4 regions of the Streptomyces sp. NPDC005393 genome follow, and region 4 is predicted to be linked to each of the others. Evidence: riboswitches for the same ligand, from Rfam matches in the RefSeq annotation. Region 4 holds a riboswitch; each other region holds the start of a gene.
What was found. Region 4 has a riboswitch for cobalamin ahead of ABZS71_RS32155 (prenyltransferase/squalene oxidase repeat-containing protein). Riboswitches for the same ligand answer to the same signal wherever they lie in the genome.
Positions count from the first base shown of each region.

Region 1: it holds a riboswitch for cobalamin, as region 4 does, so the genes downstream of both, ABZS71_RS18150 (cobalamin biosynthesis protein) here and ABZS71_RS32155 (prenyltransferase/squalene oxidase repeat-containing protein) in region 4, are expected to answer to the same signal.
Region 2: it holds a riboswitch for cobalamin, as region 4 does, so the genes downstream of both, metE (5-methyltetrahydropteroyltriglutamate--homocysteine S-methyltransferase) here and ABZS71_RS32155 (prenyltransferase/squalene oxidase repeat-containing protein) in region 4, are expected to answer to the same signal.
Region 3: it holds a riboswitch for cobalamin, as region 4 does, so the genes downstream of both, ABZS71_RS00795 (ribonucleoside-diphosphate reductase subunit alpha) here and ABZS71_RS32155 (prenyltransferase/squalene oxidase repeat-containing protein) in region 4, are expected to answer to the same signal.

Region 1 covers NZ_JBEXFG010000019.1:89,749-93,913, forward strand. The annotation lists gene ABZS71_RS18145 (cobyric acid synthase) at 1-514, opposite strand, end outside; gene ABZS71_RS18150 (cobalamin biosynthesis protein) at 511-1,554, opposite strand; cobalamin riboswitch at 1,684-1,836, opposite strand; gene ABZS71_RS18155 (hypothetical protein) at 2,009-2,260, opposite strand; gene ABZS71_RS18160 (inorganic phosphate transporter) at 2,275-3,570, opposite strand; gene ABZS71_RS18165 (class II aldolase/adducin family protein) at 3,821-4,165, shown strand, end outside.
Region 2 covers NZ_JBEXFG010000014.1:115,032-119,196, reverse strand. The annotation lists gene ABZS71_RS15145 (histidine phosphatase family protein) at 1-103, shown strand, start outside; gene metE (5-methyltetrahydropteroyltriglutamate--homocysteine S-methyltransferase) at 189-2,510, opposite strand; cobalamin riboswitch at 2,672-2,861, opposite strand; gene ABZS71_RS15135 (S1 family peptidase) at 3,329-4,165, shown strand, end outside.
Region 3 covers NZ_JBEXFG010000001.1:163,480-167,644, forward strand. The annotation lists gene ABZS71_RS00795 (ribonucleoside-diphosphate reductase subunit alpha) at 1-1,771, opposite strand, end outside; cobalamin riboswitch at 1,906-2,043, opposite strand; gene ABZS71_RS00800 (2-hydroxyacid dehydrogenase) at 2,376-3,422, opposite strand; partial or broken gene ABZS71_RS00805 (phosphoglycerate mutase family protein) at 3,517-3,672, shown strand; partial or broken gene ABZS71_RS00810 (GNAT family N-acetyltransferase) at 3,689-3,820, opposite strand; gene ABZS71_RS00815 (IPT/TIG domain-containing protein) at 3,798-4,165, shown strand, end outside.
Region 4 covers NZ_JBEXFG010000063.1:25,358-29,522, reverse strand. The annotation lists gene ABZS71_RS32165 (energy-coupling factor transporter transmembrane protein EcfT) at 1-559, opposite strand, end outside; gene ABZS71_RS32160 (SCO2322 family protein) at 556-1,272, opposite strand; gene ABZS71_RS32155 (prenyltransferase/squalene oxidase repeat-containing protein) at 1,272-2,546, opposite strand; cobalamin riboswitch at 2,722-2,849, opposite strand; gene ABZS71_RS32150 (response regulator transcription factor) at 3,370-3,990, opposite strand.

The DNA.
Region 1 (4,165 bases), on a different contig from region 4:
GGTCGATATCGCCGACCACCACGACCGGCAGCCCGGCGGCCCGTGCGAGCCCCATGTTGACGATGTCGGTACGGCGCAGATTGATCTCGGCCGGGCTGCCCGCGCCCTCACAGATCACCGCGTCATGGGTGCGGCGCAGCTCCGCCAGGCACTCCGTGACAGTTCCGAGCAGCGCCTCGCGCCGCTCGCTGTGGTAGCCGCGGGCGCTCAGCTCGCCCACCGGCTTGCCCAGCAGCACCACTTGGCTGCTGCTGTCGCTTCCCGGCTTCAGCAGTACGGGGTTCATCAGGGCGCTGGGCTCGACGCGCGCGGCGGCGGCCTGCATGGCCTGGGCGCGCCCGATCTCCGCCCCGTCCCGGGTGACGAAGGAGTTGAGCGACATGTTCTGCGCCTTGAAGGGCGCCACGCGGACGCCCTTGCGCGCCAGCCACCGGCAGATACCCGCCGTGACCACGCTCTTGCCCGCGTCCGAGGTCGTCCCCGCGACCAGCAGGCCGTGGCCAGGCCCGGTCATCGGCGTGCCCTTTCGTTGTCGGGTGCGGGCCGGTGGGTGGGTTGTGCCCACCCGTCCCGCCCAGAGGGAACCTCCCAGCGGTAGCCGGGGGAGGAACGGCGGCCCACAACGGCTCTCGCCGCGATCGACGTCAGCAGCGCCAGGGCGCCGACGCGGCGCGACAGCCGCACCGCGCGGTCGATGTCCGTGATCTCCACGGCGCGCCCGCCGGAGTTGAGCACCGGCCGGTGCTCGACCCGGCCGCCGTACGCGAGGGTGCCGCCCAGCCGTACGCCGAGCGCGCCCGCGAAGGACGCCTCCACCGGGCCCGCGTTGGGGCTCGGATGGCGCCGTCCGTCCCGCCGCCAGGCGCGCCACGCGCCGCGCGGGTCGGCGCCCGCGAGGGTGGCCAGGGCCGCCGTAAGGCGCGCACCGGGCCAGCCGGCGGCGTCGTCCAGACGGGCCGCCGCCCAGCCGAACCGCCGGTAGCGCGGCGACTTGTGGCCCACCATGGCGTCCAGGGTGTTGACGGCGCGGAAGCCGATGAGCCCCGGCACTCCGCCCACGGCGCCCCACACCAGCGCGCCCACCACGGCATCGGAGGTGTTCTCGGCGACCGATTCGACGACCGCGCGGGCCATCTGCTGTCCGTCCAGCGCCTGCGGATCGCGTCCGCACAGATGCGGCAGCCGCTCCCTGGCGGTGGCGAGGTCCCCGGCGGCCAGCGCGTCGCCGACGGCCCGCGCCTCACGCCGGAGCGTCGTACCGCCCAGCACGGCCCAGGTGGCGGCGGCGGTCAGCGCGATGTCCGTCGTACGGGGCCCGGCAAGGGCCCGTACGGTACGCGTCAGCAGCGCGGCACCGGCGGCCGCGCCGCCCGCGCACAGCGCGGTGTGCAGGGCCCCGTGGCCGCGGTGGTCGCGCCACAGCCGCCGCTCGGCGGCCGCGGCGGCGCGCCCGAACGCGGCCACCGGATGACCGCGGCGCGGATCGCCCATGGCGAGGTCGCCGAGGAAGCCGAGGGCGGCGCCGCACGCGTACGAGGCGTGGTCGGCACGCATCCGTCAGCCCGCCGTCGCGCCTCGGCGCGGCGGCGTGCGGACAGGTGGGGCTGGCGGCGTTTCGGGGCCGGGCATGGCGGTATGTCCTCACTCAGGGTCCGCGCCCTGGCTCGACGTGACCGGCGGTGAGAGTCTCCTGGCTCCCGGATCCGCGGTTCTCCCGGCCTTCCAGCTCCGCATACGGACGAACCATATGGATGAGCCGTGACCCCATACAGGCGATGGGAGAGCGCTCCCCGGTGACAGTGGCGGGACCGCGCCGGATTCTCACCGGCTTCCTCTCCTGCCGCCGTTTGGCTCCGGAAGTCCACCATGGGCCGCGAATGGCCGTCAACTCGCATATGACCCGCGATGCGTGAGTGTGCCGAGGCCCACATGGACCGACCGCCGGTCGGTCGACGCTGGTCAGCGCCGCCGCCCGGCGGTCGGTGGGGTCGATGAGGACGTGCGGTCCTCAGGCGACGATCAGATAGATGCCGTACGCCACGACCGCGGCGCACAGCCCGAAGCAGGCGTACGCGGCGGTGCGGGCGGCCGCGGAGGCGCCGCCCGCCACCACCGCCGTGCCGACCGCGCCGTCGTGCGGCTGCGGCTGGTCACTCCGGGACGTTCCGACGATCCCCAGGGTGAAGACGCCCACCATGCCGACCGTCACCGCGAGGCTGATGCCGAAGACCTGGCCGAGTGCCGCCCAGTCGATGCTCATCTACGTAGCTCCCTTTAGCTGGTGGTGCTGGTCGCCGCGGCGGCGGGGGTGGGGGTGGTCTCCGTGGCGGGCGCCGCGGTGGGCTCCGGGACGCTCTCCGCGGTGGTGTCCGCGGTGGTCTCGGTAGTGGTCGCGGCACCCGCGGGCGGCGGGGCGACGGACCGCAGGGCGGCGGTGACGGCGCCCACCGGCTCGGCGGACGGCACTCCGACCTCGTTGACGTTGGTGTGGTCCACGGGCTTGCGGCGCGACAGCGCCCAGATCGCCCCGCAGGCCAGGACGGCCAGCACGGCGACCGCCGTGACTCCCCAGCTCCCCTGGTCGGCCAGCAGCGCCGCGCCGCCCGCGACGAGACCCGCGGCCGGCAGGGTCAGCACCCATGCGATGACCATGCGGCCCGCGGTCGACCAGTGCATCACCGCGCCCTTGCGGCCGACCCCCGCGCCCATCACGGCGCCGGAGCAGACCTGGGTGGTGGACAGCGCGAAGCCGATGTGGGAGGAGGCGAGGATGACGGTCGCGGCACCGGTCTGGGCGGCGAAGCCCTGCGGCGGCTGGATGTCGGTGATGCCCTTGCCCATGGTGCGGATGATGCGCCAGCCGCCCAGGTAGGTGCCGAGCGCGATGGCCAGGCCCGCGGAGACGATGACCCACAGCGGCGGGTCGGAGTCGGGCGCGACGACGCCGCCGGTGACCAGCGCCAGGGTGATCACACCCATCGTCTTCTGGGCGTCGTTGGTGCCGTGGGCGAGGGAGACCAGGGCGGCCGAGGCGATCTGGCCGGCGCGGTAGCCCTTCGCGGTGTCCTCGGGGGAGCGGTCGCGGCCCAGCCGGTAGGTGAGCCGGGTGGCGGCCAACGTGGCGATTCCGGCCACGATCGGCGCGGCGACGGCGGGGATCAGGACCTTCATGACGATCGCGTCGCCGTTGACCCCCTGCAGGCCGACGGAGGCCACCGTGGCGCCGATGAGGCCGCCGAAGAGAGCGTGCGAGGAGCTGGAGGGGAGCCCGGCGAGCCAGGTCACCAGATTCCAGAGGATCGCGCCGACCAGACCCGCGAAGATCACTTCGGGTCGGATGCCGGAATTCTCGTCGACGATCCCTCCGGAGATGGTCTTGGCGACCTCCACGGACAGGAACGCGCCGACGAGATTGAGGACCGCCGACATCGCCACCGCCACCCGGGGACCGAGTGCTCCCGTGGAGATGGTGGTGGCCATGGCGTTGGCGGTGTCGTGGAAGCCGTTCGTAAAGTCGAACACCAAGGCCGTGATGATCACGATCCCGATGAGAAGCGTGATGTGTTCCATACACCCGGTCAATCAGTTCGAAGGTTCGGTATCAGCACGGTGAACGTAAGGAAACTGGATGAACGGAAGGTGAACTGAGGCGGGCGTCATGGTGACGCGCGGGCGAGAGTGCGGCGCCGGTCCGACTCTCGCCGTACTTCCGTACGTCATACGGGGTTTGAGGGGCGTACCCGAAGGGCCGATAAGGACCCCGCCCCGCCATGTCCTCGGCCCCGGCCGCCTGGCAGGATCGGACCCCGGAGGTGAGGGCGTGACGGAGTCGCGATCCCCACAGCGGCCGCGGCTGACCCGGCCCCTGCGGCAGGCGTGGGCCCAGGTGGTCCGGACGGCCCGCAGAACCACGGCCGACGGCCTCGTCGTCGGCACTTCGGGCAATGTCTCGGCGCGGGTCGGCGACACCGTCCTGGTGACCCCGAGCGGCCTCCCCTACGACCGGCTCGGCCCGCGCGACGCGGTCGGCGTGGATCTCGACGGCCGGCAGGTCCTCGGGACGCTCACGCCCACCAGTGAGCTTCCGATGCACCTGGCCGTCTACCGGAACACGGACGCCGCGGCCGTCGTCCACACCCACGCCGTCCACGCCACGGCCGTCTCC
Region 2 (4,165 bases), on a different contig from region 4:
CTTCTGGCGCCTCGATGTCGCCCCGCTGACCGCGACCGAGCTCAGCGGCCGCTCGGGACGGTGGAATCTGCGCTGCGGTCGGCCGCTGGCCGCGTCGCGGTAAGGGGCCGGGGGCCGCCGCGAGCACACGCGCCCGCGACGGCCCCCAGGCGCCCCGCCCTCAGGACTCAGGACTCAGGACTCATGAGTCAGGACGCGGTGCCGTCCAGCACGGCCCGTACCTCCCTCGCGGCGGCCACCATGTGCTTGAGCGACGTACGGACCTCGGGCCAGCCGCGGGTCTTCAGCCCGCAGTCCGGGTTGACCCAGAGCCGCTCGGGCGGGATGGCCTCGAGCCCCCTGCGCAGCAGGGCGGCCGCCTCCTCGGCGCTCGGTACCCGGGGGGAGTGGATGTCGTAGACACCGGGGCCGACCTCGCGCGGATAGCCGGCCTCGGCCAGCTCCCCGGCCACCTGCATATGCGACCGCGCCGCCTCCAGGCTGATGACATCGGCGTCGAGGTCGTCGATGGCCTGGAGGATGTCGCCGAACTCGGCGTAGCACATATGGGTGTGGATCTGGGTGTCCGGGCGCACCCCCGCCGTGGTGAGCCGGAACGCCTCGGTGGCCCAGGCCAGATACCCGGGGCGGCCGGCGGCGCGCAGCGGCAGGGTTTCGCGCAGGGCGGGCTCGTCGACCTGGATGACCGAGGTCCCGGCCGCCTCCAGGTCGGCCACCTCGTCGCGCAGCGCCAGCGCGACCTGGCGGGCGGTCTCGGCGAGCGGCTGGTCGTCGCGGACGAAGGACCAGGCGAGCATGGTGACCGGGCCGGTGAGCATGCCCTTGACCGGACGGTCGGTGAGGGACTGGGCGTAGGCCGTCCAGCGCACCGTCATCGGCTCCGGGCGGGAGATGTCGCCGGCCAGGATCGGCGGGCGGACGTAGCGGGTGCCGTAGGACTGGACCCAGCCGTGCCGGGTGGCGAGATATCCGGTGAGCCGCTCGGCGAAGTACTGGACCATGTCGTTGCGTTCGGGCTCGCCGTGCACCAGGACATCGAGTCCGGCCTTCTCCTGGAAGGAGACCACCTCGCGGATCTCGGCTTCGATCCGCTCCTCGTAACCGGCGGTGCCGATCCGCCCGGCCCGCAGATCGGCGCGGGCGGTGCGCAGTTCGGCCGTCTGCGGGAAGGAGCCGATGGTGGTCGTCGGCAGCTGCGGCAGCCGCAGCCGGTCGCGCTGGGCGGCGACCCGCTCGGCGTACGGCCGTGAGCGGCGGGCGTCGGCCCCGGTGACGGCCTGGGCGCGGGCGCGTACGGCCGGGTCGCGGGTCAGCGCGGAGCCGGCCCGGGAGGCCAGATCGGCGCGGTTGGCGGCGAGTTGCGCGGCGATGGTGTCCGTACCGTCGCTCAGCCCGCGGGCGAGGGTGACGATCTCGGCCGTCTTCTGCCGGGCGAACGCCAGCCAGCGGGCGATCTGCGGATCCACCTCGCGCTCGACCGTCGCGTCCAGCGGGACATGCAGCAGGGAGCAGGACGCGGCCACATCCACCCGGCCCGCGAGACCGAGCAGGGTGCCGAGGGTGGACAGCGACGCCGACAGGTCGTTGATCCACACATTGCGGCCGTCCACGACGCCCGCGACCAGGCGCTTCCCCGGCAGCCCGCCGGCCGCGGCGAGATCGTCGAGGTTGGCCGAAGCAGGCCCGGTGAAGTCGAGCGCCAGCCCCTCGACCGGCGCCTTGGCCAGCACCGGCAGGGCCTCGCCGAGCCGGTCGAAGTACGAGGCGACCAGCAGCTTGGGCCGGTCGGTGAGGGCGCCCAGCTCACGGCAGGCGCGGGCGGCGGCGTTCAGCTCGGCCGCCGTGCGGTCCTGGACCAGCGCCGGCTCATCCAGCTGGACCCACTCGGCGCCGGCCGCCCGCAGATCGGCCAGCACCTCCGCGTACACCGGAATCAGCCGGTCCAGGAGGGTGAGCGGTACGAACGAGCCGTCCACTCCGGGTGCGGGCTTGGCGAGCAGCAGATAGGTGACCGGGCCGACCAGCACCGGGCGGGGGGTGTGGCCGAGCGCGACCGCCTCCCTCAACTCGGCCACCTGCTTTGCGGAGTCGGCGCGGAAGACGGTGTCGGGGCCGAGCTCGGGCACCAGATAGTGGTAGTTGGTGTCGAACCACTTGGTCATCTCCAGCGGCGCCACCTCCCGGGTGCCGCGCGCCATCGCGAAGTAGCCGTCCAGCGGATCGGCCTCGACGGCGGCGCGGTGGCGGTCGGGGACGGCGCCGACCATGACGCTGGTGTCCAGCACATGGTCGTACATCGAGAAGTCGCCGGTGGGCACCTCGTGCAGACCGGCGTCGGCCAGCTGCCGCCAGGTGGTACGGCGCAGGCCCGCCGCTGTCTCCCGGAGGGCCTCGGCGGTGACCCGGCCCTTCCAGTACCCCTCGACGGCCTTCTTCAGCTTCCGGTCCGGCCCCTGGCGGGGGTAGCCGTACACGGTGGCCCTGGCCGCCGCCGTCGCGTGCGTTGTCACGGAACTCTCCTTCGCGAGCACTCGTCATGAGCTCCCGGGGACCGGGCACAGGGCGCGAAGGGATGGCGCGGACCCCGGAAACACCGCATGGTGCCCGCCCGCGCCGCCGACCCGCCCTCGAGGTCACCGAGAGACCGCGCGCGTCCGACGCGCACGGGCAGTGGCAGGTCTTCGGACTCGCGGGCGCGCCTCGTGTCCCCACGAGGCATCTACTGGCCGTCGCTTCCCAGACCCGGCTGCCGGGCCCAGTGCGTATGACGGCGGTCGTTCCCGCTCACCGCTGCGGGGCAGTCCCGGATTCCCACCGGGTTCCCTCTTACGACGCGCCTGCCTGGCGGACAGGGCGAACCAGCTGCACGGCCCAGACTAGGCGCTCACCCCGGTCCCGGGAAACCGGTTCGGTGGCCGGGCGGTCCGTCGCGCTCATCGCGTTCGTCGTAACGAAACGATCTCTCCGATGGCGCGCCCCCATCGGATGGACTTCTGTGACGTGATGGCGTTACCCACGGCCAAGCCCCGCCCCGCCCTCGCGATCGTCTGCGCCGCCGCCGCGATGGCGACGCTCCGCGTGCCACGCACTGCCCGCGCGACGCCGGGTCCGCGCCCTTGAGCCGGGCGACCGCGAGATCGACAGTCTGCCCGTGCACAGCGACTACGACGGTCCGGGCCTCGACCGGATCTGCTTCCACCAGCGCGTCCCGCGCATTCCGTAGACGCCCGCCGCCCGCGGTGAGCGCGACGCCGGTTCCGCCCGTATGAGGGAGAGGGTCTTCACCGTCCGAGGCCCCGGGGCTGGATCGACGTAAGGAGGCAGGGTGGTGAAGCACATGCGGCGAGGTGGACGCCGACTCGTACGGTTCGCGGCCGTCGGGGCGTTGGTCTGCGGCGGCGTGATGGTCGCGCAGTCCGCACCGGGTGCATCGGGATCGGCTCACGGGGCGACCGGAGACGGCACGCACGTCCTGGGGGCGCGGAGCGACGATCTGGGCGGGCGTCTGGTGTCCCGGCTCGGCACCTCCCGTACGGCGGGCAACTGGATCGGCTCCGACGGGCGCCCGGTGGTCGCGGTGACCGACGCGGACGCGGCGGCCGAGGTCAGCCGGGCGGGGGCGAAGGCCAAGCGGGTGCGGTACAGCATGAATGAGCTGGACTCCGCCACCGAGACGCTGCGCTCGGCGCCCCGGGTGGCGGGCACCGCGTGGATGGTGGACCCCGCGTCCAACAAGGTGGTGGTGCTCGGCGACAGCACCGTCCCCGCCGCCCGCTGGTCACGGATGAAGGACCTCGGCGCGCGGGTGGGCAGCGAGGTGAGCATGGAGCGGACGACGGGCTCCTTCACCACCAGGACCGCCGGCGCCGCCCCGATCTTCACCAACGGCAGCCGCTGCTCCGCCGGTTTCAATGTCACCAACGGCCAGACCGGCTTCATCCTGACGGCGGGTCACTGCGGGCCCACCGGCACCCCCTGGTTCACCGACACCTCGGGATCCACGAACATCGGGACCACGGTCCAAAGCAGCTTCCCCGGCAATGACTTCTCGCTGGTGCGGTACGACAACCGCTCGCTCGACCAGAGCAGCGTCCTGGACGTCGGCAACGGTCAGGCGGTGCGGGTCACCGGGGTCGGCGACCCCGTCGTGGGCCAGGAGGTCTTC
Region 3 (4,165 bases), on a different contig from region 4:
CGTCCGTGTAGTGGTCCGGGTGCAGCACCCCGCGTGCGGTGCGCGTCGCGGACCAGGCCGGATGCGGGCCGTGGCGCTCGGCGAGCTCACAGGACGCCTCGTAGGCGGCGAGCATGATGCGCTCGGAGATCCGCGTGGAGAGCTTCTTCGCCTCGGGGGAGTCGAAGGGCAGCCGCAGCCGGAAGAAGACGTCCTGCAGCCCCATCAGGCCGAGTCCCACCGGCCGCCAGCGGGAGTTGGAGGCCCCGGCCTCTTCCGTGGGGTAGAAGTTGATGTCCACCACGCGGTCGAGGAAGGTCACGGCGGTACGGACCGTGGCGTCCAGCCGCTCCCAGTCCATGCCCTCTTCCCCGTCGCCGGCGTCCTTGCCGAGGTGTGCCGCGAGGTTGACCGAGCCCAGGTTGCACACGGCGGTCTCGCCGTCGTCCGTGACCTCCAGGATCTCGGTGCAGAGGTTGGAGGAGTGGACGACCTTGCCGGGCTCGGCGGTCTGGTTCGCGGTGCGGTTGGCGGCGTCCTTGAACGTCATCCAGCCGTTGCCGGTCTGCGCGAGGGTGCGCATCATCCGGGCGTACAGCTGGCGCGCCGGGATCTGCTTGAGCGCCCGCCCCTCGGCCTCGGCCTTCCGGTACGCGGCGTCGAACTCCTCGCCCCACAGGTCCACCAGCTCGGGCGCGTCGACCGGCGAGAACAGCGACCAGTCGGCGTCCGCCTCGACCCGGCGCATGAACTCGTCCGGGATCCAGTGCGCGATGTTGAGGTTGTGGGTGCGGCGGGCCTCCTCGCCCGTGTTGTCCCGCAGCTCCAGGAACTCCTCGATGTCCGCGTGCCAGGTCTCCAGATAGACGCAGGCGGCGCCCTTGCGCCGGCCTCCCTGGTTGACGGCCGCCACGGAGGCGTCGAGCGTCCGCAGAAACGGCACGATGCCGTTGGAGTGGCCGTTGGTGCCCCGGATCAGCGAACCGCGCGCACGGATGCGGGAGTACGACAGCCCGATGCCGCCCGCGTGCTTGGAGAGCCGTGCGACCTGGTGGTAGCGGTTGTAGATCGAGTCGAGCTCGTCCAGCGGGGAGTCCAGCAGATAGCAGGAGGACATCTGCGGATGGCGGGTGCCGGAGTTGAACAGCGTGGGGGAGCTGGGCAGATACGACAGCGTGCTGGTCAGCCGGTACAGCTCGGCCACATCGGCGAGGGCCCGCTCGGACCCGTCCTCGGCGAGCCCGCAGGCCACCCGGAGCAGGAAATGCTGCGGGGTCTCGATCACCTGACGGGTGATCGGGTGGCGCAGCAGATAGCGGCTGTGCAGGGTGCGCAGCCCGAAGTAGCCGAAGCGGTTGTCGGCGCCGTCGGCGAGCGCCTGGTCCACCAGCGCGTCCAGCCGGGCGGCGTGCGTGGCCACGAACTCGGCGGTGGAGTCGGCGATCAGGCCCTCGTGGTGGCCCACCCGGACGGAGGCGGAGAAGGAGACCGAGCCCTGCCCGGCCGCCTCCTCCGTGATCGCGAGGGCCAGCAGCCGCGCGGCCAGCCGTGAGTACTCCGGCTCTTCGGCGATCAGCCCGGCCGCCGCCTCGATCGCCAGAGTGCGCAACTCCGCCTCGTCCGAGCCGGGATGGCGGCCGCGCAGGGCGGCGGCCGCGACCTTGCCGGGGTCGGTGGCGGGAAGATCGGCGGTGAGGCCGGTCAGGGTCCGCAGCAGGGCGGTCCCGGGCGCGTCGGTCACTGCCTGAGAAGCCGTTGCCTCTGAAACCGGATCCGCGGGCGCGATGGTCACTGAAGTGCTCTCCCTCGCTCGGCTGGGGGCCAGGAGGGCGGTGCGCGACGGTCGCGTACGGGCATGCCGATTCCGCACTCGCGTACGGAGGCACACCGCGCAGCGTCCATCGAACCCAACCCGCGAGGCCCGGACGTATGCAGACGGCCGTCGGCAGGTCCTCGGACTCGCGGGTACGCATAAAGCGCACACGTACACCGTTGCGGGACAGTTCCGGATTCCCACCGGATTCCCCTGCGGCGACAGCGAGCACGAGCATACATCTTGTGTCGGCCGACGCACGTGCCCCCACATCTTGTGTCGTGAGGTGAGGAGTTTCGTATAAATGTGCTAGTGCGTTCCCGGCGCTGCCCGTGACCTGGGGCCCGTGTTCCGCCATCCGGCGAAAGCCCGGGCGAGGCGGGCGCGGTCGTCGGCGTAGCCGCTTTCGAAGGTCTCGCGGTGGTCCCGACGCGGTCCGACAGTACGCGAATCGGCCTGCCGGTGTGGTGTGTCGACCGGGTCGCCGGGCGACCGCGCCGCACCCCGCGCCCCCACTTCGGGGCTCGGCGGGGACGCGCACCGGGCGGCCGATCACATCCGCGAACAACTGGGAACCGTCAGCTCACCGCTTGCTGCCCTCCGTGGCCTCGGGGTTGGCAAGGTGGTGAAGCCTCTCGCCGCGTGCGTAGCGGCCGACCTCGGCGGCGGTGACGGCGGCGGCGCGGTGGGCGGTCTGCCGGGTGGCGCCGGCCAGATGCGGGGTGGTGACGACGTTCGGCGCGGAGTACAGCGGCCAGTCGGCGGGCGGCGGTTCGATGTCGTATACATCCAAGGCGAGGGCGCCGAGGCGGCCGGTGCGCAGCGCCTCGGGCAGCGGGGCGTAGTCGAGCAGCCCGCCGCTCGCGGTGTTCACGAGGACCGCGCCGGGCCGCATCCGCGCGAGCCGGCCCGCGTCGAGGAGATGGCGGGTCTCGGCGGTCAGCCGGGCGTGCAGGCTCACGATCTCGCTGCGCACGAGGAGTTCGTCGAGCTTGACGGGTTCGACGCCGTCGGCGCGGGCGGCCTCGCCGTCCGTGTACGGGTCCGCGATCAGCACCCGGGCGCCGAAGGCGCGCAGCACCCGGGCGACGATCCGGCCGACGGCCCCGTAGCCGATCAGGCCGACGGTCGCGCCGTCCAGCTCGCCGCCGGCCTCCTGGTACGCGGAGAGGTCACCGGGCCAGCGGCCGGCGCGCAGCTCGGCGTGGGCGGTGGGGATCCGGCGCATCGCGGCGAGCATCATGCCGATCGTGAACTCGGCGGCGGCGACGGCGTTACGGCCCGGGGCGAAGCTCACGGCGACGCCCGCGCGGGCCGCGGCCACCAGGTCGACATTGACCGGGCCGTCGCGGGCGACCGCGACCATGCGCAGCTCGGGGCGGGCGGCGAACACCCGCTCGGTGAAGGGCGCCGTCTGTGTCACACACACCTCGGCATCGAGGAGCGCCTCGATCAGCTGCTCCTCGGTGCCGCTCGCCTCGCTCACCCCGTCCACGGGGCCGAAGGGCTCGTGCGGCCACGGAAGCGTCAGCTCGCCGATGTCCAAACCGTCCGGGTCCAGCTGATCGAGGAGGGCCGCCGCGATCAGCTCGGGCGTGATGAAGTGGTCTCCGGCGGCGAGGACGCGCATGGGTGGCCTTCCTTCGGCGTTCCATCACATGAGCGATGCTCGATTTAACACCTTGGACTTGATGAGGCAATGGCCGACGCGTGGGAGGCGCCGGATGACCGCCCGACTGCTGCTCGTACGCCACGGCGAGACCGTGTGGCACGCGGAGAACCGGTATGCCGGAATCTCCGACAGCGCCCTGACGGAGCGGGGATACCGGCAGGCCCAGGCGCTCGCCCGCTGGGCCGAGGGCCGCGCCATCGGCGCGGTGGTACCCACAGCGGCGCGATGCCCGGTATCGGCTCCCAGTCGCGCTCCGGCGCGCGGACGAAGCCCAGCCGCCCGTAGAGCCGGTGAGCGGCCGTCATCGACTGCTGGCTGCAGATCACGATCCCCGTGAGCCCGAGCCCCCGGGCCCGGCACCGCGTCCGCCGCGACCAGCACCTCGGCCTGCTCGGCCCGCCGCCGGGCGTCGCGCGGCCGCCGTTGCTGCTGTCCGTGGTGCCCAACTCGGACCCCGCCGCCGGTGGGAACCTCGTCCAGCTGAACGGGCAGAACCTGCGCAACGTCATCAGTGTGACCTTCGGCGGCGTGCCCGCCCAGATCGCCAGCCAGAGCAGTTCCGGTGGCGGCGGCTGGGGTCGTGACTGGGACGGCGGCTGGGGCGGCGGTGGCTGGCCCGGAGGCGGCTGGTCGGGGAATCCCACCAACGACGTCGTCGTGGTGATAGCCCCGCCGCACGCGCCCGGGTCCGTCCAGGTCCT
Region 4 (4,165 bases):
TCATCGCGACGACGACCGCGACGCCCGCCTCGTACAGCGCGCCGGGCAGGGACTTGAGCAGCCGGGCCGGGCTGGCGAGCGCGTTCGCCGCGCCGACGCAGATCAGCAGGGTCGCCAGCTTCAGCCCGTCGTACAGCGCGAAGACCAGCCCCTCGGCCGCGACCCGGCCGCCGATCCGCACCCCCTGCGCCCAGTCGGGGAGCGGGACTTCGGGGAGCGTGAACAGCACGCGGGTACTGGGGATCGGCGAGCCGAAGAAGACCGCGAAGAACAGCCGGATCGCCAGCACCACCAGGCCGAGCTTCAGGAAGGCGGTGTACGAGCGGGCCCACGGCGCGTCCGTGCGGCGCACGGCGACGACATAGCCCGCGACGGCGATGAGCAGCCCGAGCAGCAGCGGATTGGTGGTCCGGGACGCGGCCGTGGCCAGCCCGAGCGCCCACAGCCACCAGGCGCCGGCGTGGAGTGCGTTGCCGCGGACGGGGGTGTGTGCCGTGGCGGGGGCGCGGAGCCGGGTGCGAGGCGTGCCGTCGGCGGTCCGCGGTGCCGTCGCGCTCATGTCCGGCGGCGGCGCGTCTGCCACACCGCCGCGGCGCCGAGCCCGACGACGAGGGCCAGCCCGCCGATCAGCCCGGCCGACGGGCCGCCGTCGGTGCCGCCGCCGCTCTTGTCGTCCTCGCTCTTGTTACTGCTCTTGCCGTCGCTCTTGTCGCCGCTCTTGCTGATCTGCTCGCCGCAGCCCGAGCTCGGGTATCCGGCGATGGCGCACAGCAGGGCGGCGGAGTCGTAGCGCAGCGGCTTGGCGACGGCGGCCAGCGCGTCCCCGGCCGTCGCGTCCTCGCCGACCCGCGCGCACTCCGTACGCGCCTTCGGCGGGGTCCGGCCGCCCGGCGCGTCCGCCGCCGTGCCGAAGTCCAGGACGACCGCGATCCGCTTGGTGCCGCCCTTGGCGGGCGTGTCCGCGCAGATCGCCTCGAAGGAGGCCGTACCGCGCGGTCGTACGGCGTCCTGGGAGTCCTCACTGACCGCGAAGCGGAAGCCGATCATGTCGCCGTCGCCCGGCCGCGCCGACGAGGGCCCCTGCGTCGCGTACGTCCAGCCGCCGCCGTCCCCGCCCCGCTGCCAGAACGACCAGTAGCGGTACCCCTCGGCGGCATGCGCCGGGGCCGCGCCGAGCGTGAGCAGCAGGAGGGCAACCGGCAGCAGGACGACGGCAGGCAGCCGCGGGAGGAGGACGGCAGGCGGCCGCCGCGTGGCAGGGGAGCCGCCCATCAGAGCCGCTGCTTCTTCCGGCCGCTGAGCAGGAAGCCGATGCCCATGCCCGCGGCCGCGCCGGCGCCCACGATCCACCAGACGCTGTTCATCCCGCCGTCGCCGTCGCCGTCGTCGTCCTTTTTGTCCTTGGTGGCCGACTCCGCCCCCGAACCCGCCGCCGCTTCCGGCTTCGGCCCGGTGGCGTTGAGCTGCCGTACGAGGTCGACGCCCCCGAAGTCACGCGGATCGCCACCGGCCGCGTGCGCCGCGAGGATCAGCTTGGCGAGCGCCCCCGGCTCGCCCTTCGACCACGCCGCCGCGCCGCTGTCCTTGCTCTGCAGCCAGTGGAGCGGCTTGCCCGCGGCCGCGCTGTGCTCCCCGGCGGCGAGTGCCACGACCGCGTCGGCGGTGGCGCCGAAGTCGGGCTGGTCCGTGGCGCCGGCCATCGAGGACATCAGGCGCATATCGTGTGCGGACAGGGCGAGGGAGAGATGTGCGAGGGCGGCCTCGGTGGCGTCCTGCGGCGTACGGGCCCTGCCGGCGTCCTTGCAGTCCAGCGGCTTGGGGTTCTTGTGGTTGTCCTTGCCGACGGTCTCGAAGACGAAGCCCTTGCCCTGAGTGGCCAGCGCGGCGCTCACGGTGGCCATGTTGTTCGCGGCGAGCTTGTCCTTGTCTCCGCTCTTGTCCGGTTGGTACGCGAACGCCCCGCGCTGTCCCGTCTTCGCCGCGCACCCCAGTTGCAGCCCGAGCAGCGCGTCGTACGGGCTCTTGCGGCCCTTCGCGGAGGCGGTCTTCGCCGGGTCCTGGGCCGCCGCGGCGAAGGCGCCGACCGCGACCGAGGTGGAGTTGGCGTCGCTCGGCCCGCCGGGGTTCATGCCCCAGCCGCCGTTGTCGTTCTGGTTCCGCTTCAGCCAGCCGATGCCCTTCTCCACCGCATCGGACCGCCCGCCCACCGCCGCCAGCGCCTGGACGGCCGCCGAGGTCGCGTCGGTGAACTCGCCCGTCTTCGGTCCGCACGCCTTCGCGGGGTCCGCGCGGTACGCAGCGAAGCCGCCGTCCGCGCACTGCTGCCCGGCCAGCCAGTCGACGGCCGACTTCGCCGGGGTGACGCCCACCGCGTCCTGGGCGAGCAGCGCGAGCGACTGCCGCCACACGCCGTCGAACTTCGGATCCTTGGCGCCGTACAGCCCCTTCGGACGCGCCGAGTCGTCGGCGAAGGCGGCAGGCGCGACGGCTGCGCCGCACAGGGCGGCGGAGACGGACAGAGCCGCCACGGTGCGGCGTACGTTCATGGCTGTGGTGCCTCTCGGTCATGTCGTTGCGGTGGGACAGGCGGATCGACGTACGGACGCGGCCGCGCACGGCTGACCACCCACGCGCGGAACGATCCGCCCCGCGACGACACGAAGACACCCGGCTCAGCTCCGCATACCTCGACGGTGCCGCCCCCGGTACCCCGGACGGCGGGAGCCTGCGTCGCGCCCGCCCAGGTGTTCCGGCTCGTACGCCCCGGAGGGGGCTCGTACTCACGGTTGCGGGTCAGCGCCGGATTCCCACCGACTTCCCCCGAACGGGCGCGAATGAAGTTTTACGGACACCTTATCCGGCGGCCGTCTGCCGTCGGCCTACCCCCCCCGGCCGCCTCAGGCCGGCGCTCCGGTTCCTTAGGACCGCCCCGCCCGCCCCGAACGATCCGCATGTCCTTCAGCGTTCGTGCCGGGTCCGTTGCGGATCATTCATGCGCATTGCACGGCCTCTTCGTGACACATGCGACTGTTCCGCTTCGGTCGTGGCGTGGAAGTCTTCGTGCCACACCGCGAACCGGCGGTGCCCCTGGGCTTCGCCGTTGCTCCGGGCACCCGGTGCGCGGGCGGGCGCCGGCCGACCGCGGGCCCGGCCCGCGCCTGTCTCACGGCCGGCCGGGTGGCGGGCGACCGGGCCCGCCGTCTGTCCGGCTACCCGGCCGGCGCGCGGGGCCGGCTCATCACGCCGGCCCGCGCCTGTGCCTCACCGCGCGCCTCACCCTGGCTCGCTCCGTCGCGCGCCTTGGCCGTGGTCGCCTTACGGACGGACGTCGGGCCCACTCCTCGCGGCGTGGGACGCGCGGTCGGCCGGTCAGACCCACCCCGCGCCCCGTGAGATCCGTATGGCGTCCACACGGTTGCGGGCCCCGGTCTTACGCGTGATGGCGGCCAGGTAGTTGCGTATCGTCCCGTTGGACAGATGCAGGGTCCCGGCGATCTCCGCGATCGAGGCGCCGTCGGCGGCCAGTGACAGTACGCCCAACTCACGGTCGGTCAGCGGGATTTCGGCGGCCTGGAGAAAGCCGTAGCCCAGCGAGTCATCGACGAACCGTTTTCTCTTCGCCACATGTCGTATGCCGTCCAGGAGATGCTGTGGCGGGGCGTTCTTGTCGATGTAGCCCAGTGCCTGGGCCTCATGGGCGCGGCGCAGCGGGCCGGGGCGCCCGGCGTGGGCCAGCACGAGCAGTCCGCACGCGCCGTCCTCGCTCGAGGCGGAGCTCACGATCTTCCCTAAGTCGCCCTTGTGTGCCACCCCGTCGGGACCCGCGGACTCCGTGTCCACCACGCACACGTGCGGTTGTGAGGAACGGGCTCTGCTACGCGCGTCACGCCACGAGGACGCGATCACCTCGATGTCTGGTTCGGCCCGTATCAGCGATGCCAGCGCCGAGCGCAGCAGGCCTGAATCGTGTACCAGAAGTACCCGGATCACGAACTTCTCCACCCCCTGTGATGTCTTGCTTCAGTCGCACGCGGTTGCCGCTCTGCCACGCGCCGTTCATGAATACCGGGATTGCCCATGCCGCGAACACGGAATTCAAGCCAATGGGGGGCGTGCGGGCGCACAATCAAACGCCCCCGCGCCAAAAGGGGCACAATGAGCGCCG